Regions from separate parts of the Novosphingobium mississippiense genome, predicted to be linked through region 1. Evidence: riboswitches for the same ligand, from Rfam matches in the RefSeq annotation. Region 1 holds a riboswitch; each other region holds the start of a gene.
The links. A riboswitch is a leader RNA that binds a small molecule or an ion and turns the genes downstream of it on or off. The one in region 1 is predicted to bind cobalamin.
Positions count from the first base shown of each region.

Region 2: another riboswitch for cobalamin. It lies ahead of WBP06_RS19440 (TonB-dependent receptor); the one in region 1 lies ahead of WBP06_RS18670 (TonB-dependent receptor).
Region 3: another riboswitch for cobalamin. It lies ahead of WBP06_RS04350 (CbtB-domain containing protein); the one in region 1 lies ahead of WBP06_RS18670 (TonB-dependent receptor).

Region 1 is NZ_CP147003.1:30,531-32,789, forward strand. It holds gene WBP06_RS18665 (acyl-CoA dehydrogenase) at 1-882, opposite strand, end outside; cobalamin riboswitch at 1,013-1,256, shown strand; gene WBP06_RS18670 (TonB-dependent receptor) at 1,430-2,259, shown strand, end outside.
Region 2 is NZ_CP147003.1:195,562-197,820, forward strand. It holds gene WBP06_RS19440 (TonB-dependent receptor) at 1-817, opposite strand, end outside; cobalamin riboswitch at 1,003-1,247, opposite strand; gene WBP06_RS19445 (TonB-dependent siderophore receptor) at 1,624-2,259, shown strand, end outside.
Region 3 is NZ_CP147001.1:921,149-923,407, forward strand. It holds gene WBP06_RS04340 (Rieske 2Fe-2S domain-containing protein) at 1-110, opposite strand, end outside; gene WBP06_RS04345 (CbtA family protein) at 287-1,009, opposite strand; gene WBP06_RS04350 (CbtB-domain containing protein) at 1,018-1,242, opposite strand; cobalamin riboswitch at 1,278-1,423, opposite strand; gene WBP06_RS04355 (histidine phosphatase family protein) at 1,438-2,049, shown strand; gene WBP06_RS04360 (hypothetical protein) at 2,084-2,259, shown strand, end outside.

The DNA of each region.
Region 1 (2,259 bases):
GAACACGTCGTGCCCCTCGTTCGGGCCGTTCTGGAAGGTCTGCATGGAAGGCACGTGACGGCGGCCGATGGTGACGCCGGGCAAATCGGTGGGGACAAGCGCCACGGTTATGCCGATATCGTCCGTTCCGCCCAGCAGGCGATCGGGGTCGTGCAGCTTGAAGGCCAGGCCAAGGATCGTCGCCACCGGGCCCAGCGTGATGTAGCGCTTGTGCCAGTTGAGGCGGATGCCGATCACCTCTTCGCCGTTCCATTCGCCCCGGCAGACCACGCCTTCGTCGATCATTGAGGCCGCGTCCGAGCCGGCCTCGGGGCTGGTGAGGCCGAAAGCGGGCACCTCGCGCCCATCGGCTAGGCGCGGCAGCCAGTATTCCTGCTGTTCCGGGGTGCCGAAGCGCAGGATCAGTTCGCCCGGCCCCAGCGAGTTGGGCACCATCGTCGTCACGGCCGTGGAGACCGAGCGGCTGGCGATCTTGCGCACGATTTCGCTATGCGCGAAGTTCGAGAAGCCCAGGCCGCCGTGCTCCTTCGGGATGATGATTCCGAAGAACTTCTCGCGCTTCAGGAAATCCCACGCTTCGGGCGGAAGGTCGCGGGTTTCCCAAGTCATCCGCCAGTCGTCGATCATCGCGCAGAGTGTGTCGACCGGGCCGTCCATGAAGGCGCACTCTTCCTCCGTCAGCGTGGCGGGCGGAACGGCCAGAAGCTGCTCCCAGTCCGGATTACCGGTGAACAGCGCGGCGTCCCACCAGGTGTTGCCGGCGTCGATCGCCTCGTTCTCGGTGGCGGACAGCGCGGGAAGCGCCGATTGCACGAGCGACAGGACCGGCCGGGTCAGGATTTCGCGGCGGGCGGCGGCGGCAAACTGGGTGGCACGCGACATCGGATGGGCTCCTTCTCCTGCCGGTCACAACGCCTGCGCATGCCGAATTGCTCCCGCGTTCGCCTTCATCCGCGCTTGCCTTGCGGTGTCCCGCGCTGTAGCCAGCCGCGGTTCGTCCATAATCGATATGGGCGGGCAAGATCGCGCCGGTGCCTCGAAAGAGGCTTAATAGGGAACGCGGTGAGAAGGGTTTTCCCTTCGAATCCGAGGCTGTCCCTGCAACTGTAAGCGGTGAGCGCGATGCATATCGCGGCAGGGCAAGGACGCCTGCCGCAGCCACTGGGCCGGACGCTAAATCATGCGGGGCCTGGGAAGGCCGTGCATCAAGCGATGACCCGTGAGCCAGGAGACCTGCCGGCGTCTGGTCGCTCTCGCTTTGGTCCAGGGGATGGCCAGGGCCCGGTATCTTTCCGTCTGAGCGACGAATGAGCGGTGAAGGCCGCATCGGTTCGCGTGACGGTCGCCCCGGGCGTCCGGCCGTTGACGCGCGCCGACCGTCGCAGACGGCACGCCTTCGCCCCCAGTCGCAGACGCCGGGGGAATACGAATGACTTTCTACATGAATGCGCTGCGCGCAGGCTTATTGGTGGGCGCCGCCTTTACCGCTGCGGCGGCCCATGCCGAAGATGCGCCTGCGGCGCCAGCCGCCGCCAGTGGCGCGGGAACCGGTGAGGCCGCCGAAATCCTCGTCTTCGGGCGTGGCGAAGCCAAGATCGGCACGGCCCACGCCGCCAGTGAGGGAACGGTAGGCGGATCGGACCTGCTGGTCCGCCCGCTGCTGCGTGTGGCAGAGCTGCTGGAAGCGGTGCCGGGCATGGTTGCCGCACAGCACTCCGGCAGCGGCAAGGCCAACCAGTACTTCCTGCGCGGCTTCAACCTAGATCACGGCACCGACTTCACGACTTATATCGATGGCGTGCAGATGAACCTGCGCACCCACGGCCACGGGCAGGGTTACCTCGACCTCAATGGTCTGATTCCGGAGATCGTCGCGCGCGAGGATTTCCGAAAGGGGCCGTACCGCGCAGACGGCGGCGATTTCGCATTGGCCGGCGCGGCCTACATGACCACGATCGACGGGTTCGAGCGCCCGTGGCTTTCGGTGGAAGGCGGATCGTACAATTCCGGCCGTCTTGCCGCCGGCGGCACGATCAAGGACCTGGGCGGCGGCGACCTTACGCTGGTCGGTCAGGCCAAGCGCTATGACGGGCCCTGGGAGGAAGCCGAACACCTGCGCCACTACGCCGGCTTCGCGAAATATGCGATGCCCTTGGGCGAAGGTACGCTTCAGGCCTCCCTCCACGCCTATCACGCGACCTGGCGGCCGACCGAGCAGATCCCCGAAAGGATCATAGGTTCGGACGTCTGCGAGGATGT
Region 2 (2,259 bases), 170 kb from region 1:
CGTCACGGAGCGGAGTTCCGTACCAGATCGTCGGGTCGAGATCGGCACGATCGTGGGTCAGCGTCAGCACGAGGTCATCGCTCGCTTGCCAGCGCAAGGCGGCCGAAAGCGCTAGGCTGCGCGACTGGCCGCGCTCCATCCACCCGTCAGAGCGATTGTAGCTGAGGTCGACCCGGTAGGAGAGCTTGTCGCCGATCGGTCCACCGATGCCGCCCGCCGCCGCATAGGTATCGAAGGAACCGCCGCTGAGGCGCACTTCGCCTTCGAAGTGATCGGTGTTGGGTTTCTTGCGCACGACGTTGATGGCGCCGCCGATGCCGCCCTCGCCATAAAGCACCGAGGCTGCACCGCGCAGCACTTCGATACGTTCGGCCATCCATGGGTCGGCAGGGAAGGTCTGCGTGGTCGTCGTGTAGACGCGCATCCCGTCGTAGAGTTGCATCACCGACGTGTACCCGGTGAAGCCGCGCGAACTGAGCGAATAGCCGAAGGCCGAACTGTTGTTGATGAGGCCCGGTGCGCGTGCTGCGGCGGCCACGACGGTTCGATCTCCCAGGCTGCGTATCATCTCCTTGGTGATGACGTCGACGCTGGCGGGCGTCTGCATGGGCGTCAGCCCCAGACGGCTGGAGGCGTCGGCGGTCTGGCCGAGTTGCAGGACACCGGCCTTGCGCGCGGTGACGACGATGCTTTCGGCGCGGCTCTCGGTGGCATCCGTTTCGGCGTCCTGCGCCTGCGCCGACGTGGCGGCGGCCACCAGTGCGCCGAACGATGCGCCGGCACGCAGCAGCCCGGAAAGAAGTGTGATGGTATTCATAATGTAACCCCCGTTGCGTTGCTCAGTCGAACGGACAGGTCCCGCGAGAGGGGCGTCCCCCGCACGGGTGCAGCGGCGGAATCCGGGCGCGAACGAGCGGCCGGCGAAACCCGCCGTTGCGGCCTGGCCGCAAGTTCGTCGCTCAGACGGAGTACACCGTGCCGCGGCCATCCCCTGGACCAAGGCAAGAGCGACCGGACGCTGGCAGGTCTCCTGGCTCGCGGGTCATCGCTCGATGCACGGCCTTCCCAGGCCTCGCAGGAGTTAGCGTCCGGCCCAGTGGCTGCGTGCGGGGGCCTTGCCCCGCCGCGTGATGTGCATCGCGCTCACCGCTTACAGTTGCAGGGACAGCCTCGGCTTCAAGGGACCAGCCCTCTCACCGCGTTCCCTTTTAAGCTTCTTTCGAAGCACCAACGCGATCTTGTCTCTTTTCAGAGACGAGGCGTCATTATGGCCTGTAAAAGGAGAATTCAAGTCGCTCGTCGAACGAGGAAGATTCCCGATTTTCCTTCCCCGGCGTTTCATCGGTTCGCCGCCGAGCGGAACGGTGAGTTTACGCAGTGGCCCATCGGCGCCGCGTGCTTCCTGAAGGCGCAGCCAGATTCTCAATCATGTTTGAAGCGGGAAGGGCATCATAGGTTTCCGTCATGTTGCTGGAAAACGAAGGAATTTTGCTATTCCGCGCAAAGCGGTGCTTAACAATGATATGATGCAACATATCATTGACGCATCATCACCACCCTGACAGAAGCCCCCGCGACCAAGGGTGATGCGCGCTCTTTGGCACATATCTTCGTGGGGATTTCATGCTTCGTTTCACGCAGGACCGCAGGCTTTTGGCCAGCGCCATGCCGTTCGCCCTGGCCCTGGCGCCCTACCCGCTGACGGGCGAGGCGCTGGCCGAAGAAGCGCTGCTCGATGAGGAGGGATACGCCGAGGAGCGCAGCGAGGCCATTACCGTCACCGGCGTGCGTCAGGCCTATCGCGGGAACTTCGCGGTTTCTGAAATCCCGCAGTCGATCGCGGAAATCTCGGCGGAGACGCTGCAGCAGAACGGCATCCAGCGTCTGACCGATGCGCTCGATCTCAACGCCTCGGTGGTGCGACAGAACACGCTGGGCGGCTTGTGGGATTCCTTCGCGATCCGTGGTTTCGCCGGCGATGAGAACATGCCGAGCGGGTACCTCGTCAACGGCTTCAACGGGGGGCGCGGTTTCGGAGGGCAGCGCGACGCCGCCGGAATCGATCGGGTCGAAGTCCTGAAAGGCCCGGCTGCGGCGCTGATCGGGCGCGGGGAGCCGGGCGGCTCGATCAATCTCGTGACCAAACAGGCGGAGCTGGGCCGCTCGTTCGGCACCGCATCGATCCAGTATGGCAGCTGGGATCGGGTTCGCGGCGAGGCGGACATCAATCTTGCGCTCACGGAAGGGCTCACCGTGCGG
Region 3 (2,259 bases), on a different replicon from region 1:
ATCTCGTCCGGCATGCAGGCGACGTACCAGGCGTTTTTGGGCCAGGTCTGAGCCTTGGGAATCTGGGTGCTGGGGCTGTCGGTGGTGGCAATTTGCGCCGCGCCGTTCATGAATCCACTCCTGTCGTCGATTATTGGATCCAATAATCGTAAATTTGGATCCAATGTCAAGTTCGAAGGAGTCCCGCCATCTGCACCCGGCTAAACGCAAATGCCCCGCCGCGCAGTATGCGGGCGGGGCATTTGCATTGTGAGGAGGCGTCCGGGTTGTCGGCGCCCAGGCGCTGTCAGGCGTTGCGCTGTCGCTGCAGCACGCGTTCCGCCCAGAGCCCGAAGGCGAGGCCGATTGTGGCCCACAGCACCAGCTGCGTCCCCATCGATGCGACGCGGAAGTTCCACAGGAGGACGGCGGGGAAATCGCCGGGAACCTCGTCGATCACCGGCAGCAGGAACTGGCCGACGCCGACCACGCCGACATAGACAACGACCGCCAGCAGCGTCGCGTCGAAGCCGCGCCCGGGCCGCGCCATCGCGCTGCGTACGCGCGCGGCGATCACGGCGGCGCCCAGCGAAAGGGCGATCATGGCGAAATAGGCGGCGGTGCGCAGCGCCACCGTCTCATGCTTGCCCACCGCAGGCGGCGTCTGCGGATATTTCAGCGCCGGCACGATGACCACCAGCAGGAAGGTCAGCGCCGCCAGCACAAGCGCAAAGCTGCGCGGGCCAAGGTGGCTCATGCGGCCGTAGCCATAGGCGAAGACCAGCGAGAACACGCCGCCCACCGCCGCGCCGTAGAGGGCAAGCGCGGTGATCAGCCCGGCGCCTTTCTGCGTATCGCGGCTGACGAGTTCCTCTTCTTCCGGCATTCCGGGGTGATGAGTCGCGTGGCTTTCCTCATAGCCGATGGCGCGGTCAATCTGGGGTTCGGCGAAGCCACGCGCGAAAAGCGTGGCCAAAAGCGCGCCCAGGATGCCGGCAAGCATCCCGCGCCAGAGCAGGTTACGGGTCATGTGCTATCTCAGTGGCAGGGGAAGCCGAGGAGGTGGCGTCCGTCATGCACGAATTCGTGCACGTACATGCCCTGGAACAGCGCGAAGGCGCCCTGTTCGGTGCTGACGAAATAGAGGAAGATCAGGGCCAGAAGCGTGCCCAGCACGGCCCAGGGGGCGATATCCTCGATCGGGATGGCGTTGCCGCCCTGCACCGGAATGAAGGCATCGTCGAAAACTGCGGCGCTGGCCATCGTCATGCTCCTTTTGGGGATTGCGCGTCCCTTGGAAAACCTGTTGCCGGGAAGAAGGTCTGGCTCTCGACGGCGTGAATGCCATTCGATTACAGTGGCGCGACCGCGCCGGGATTACACCGGCTTCTTCGTTCCTGACCGCTGTCCCTTAGGACGCGGCGTCTTCTCCCGTCAACGATTTCAGAGCTTTTCTCCTTGGCCACCACGCTTCTGCTGATCTGTATCGCCGCTACGTCGTCCAGCCGGCAGGGTCGGTTTCCCGATCCCGGGGAGCCGCTGGACCACGGCGGGCTGCGCGATGCGGCCGGGATGGCTGTCGCCGCTCGCTTCCACGATCGCGTTCATTGCAGCCCGGCACGCGCCGCCGGAGAGACTGTTGCGGCGATGGCGCTGACGGCGAGCGTGGAGCCGGCGCTGGCGGACATCGATCATGGCGAATGGAGCGGGCTGTCCTTCGCCGGGATCGACCCGGCCGCACTGGCGACATGGCTTGCCGATCCGGCCGGCGGAGCGCCGGGCGGGGAATCGATGCCGCTGGCTTGCCAGCGCATCGGCAGGTGGATGGATGCGATCGTTGCGCAAGATGGGCCGGTCTGCGCGATCACCCACCCGATGATGGTGCGCGCGGCACTGGCCCACGCGCTGGGAATGCCGTTTTCCGCCGCGCTGGCGATCGACATCGCGCCGCTGTCCCGCACGGTGTTGTCGTTCAATCGCAGCTGGCGATTGCAGGCGCTGGAGCCGGCGATTTCCAACTCCGTTTCAGGCGCCGGTTCCGTTTTAGCTGTACGGTCGCGAACAAGGTGATAGCCTGCCCTGGCAACCTGCTAAGGAGAGCACGATGCCGCTGATCGAACGGGCCGCACGGGTACTGGCAAAGTCCAGAAGCGGAAGCGACGATTGGGATCATCTCGACACGAAAACTCAGGAAGAACTCAAGAGCACCGTGGTCGCGGTGATCAAGGCGCTTCGCGTTCCCACGCCGGGGATGTGCGCCGCCGGGCACAAGCTGTTGCT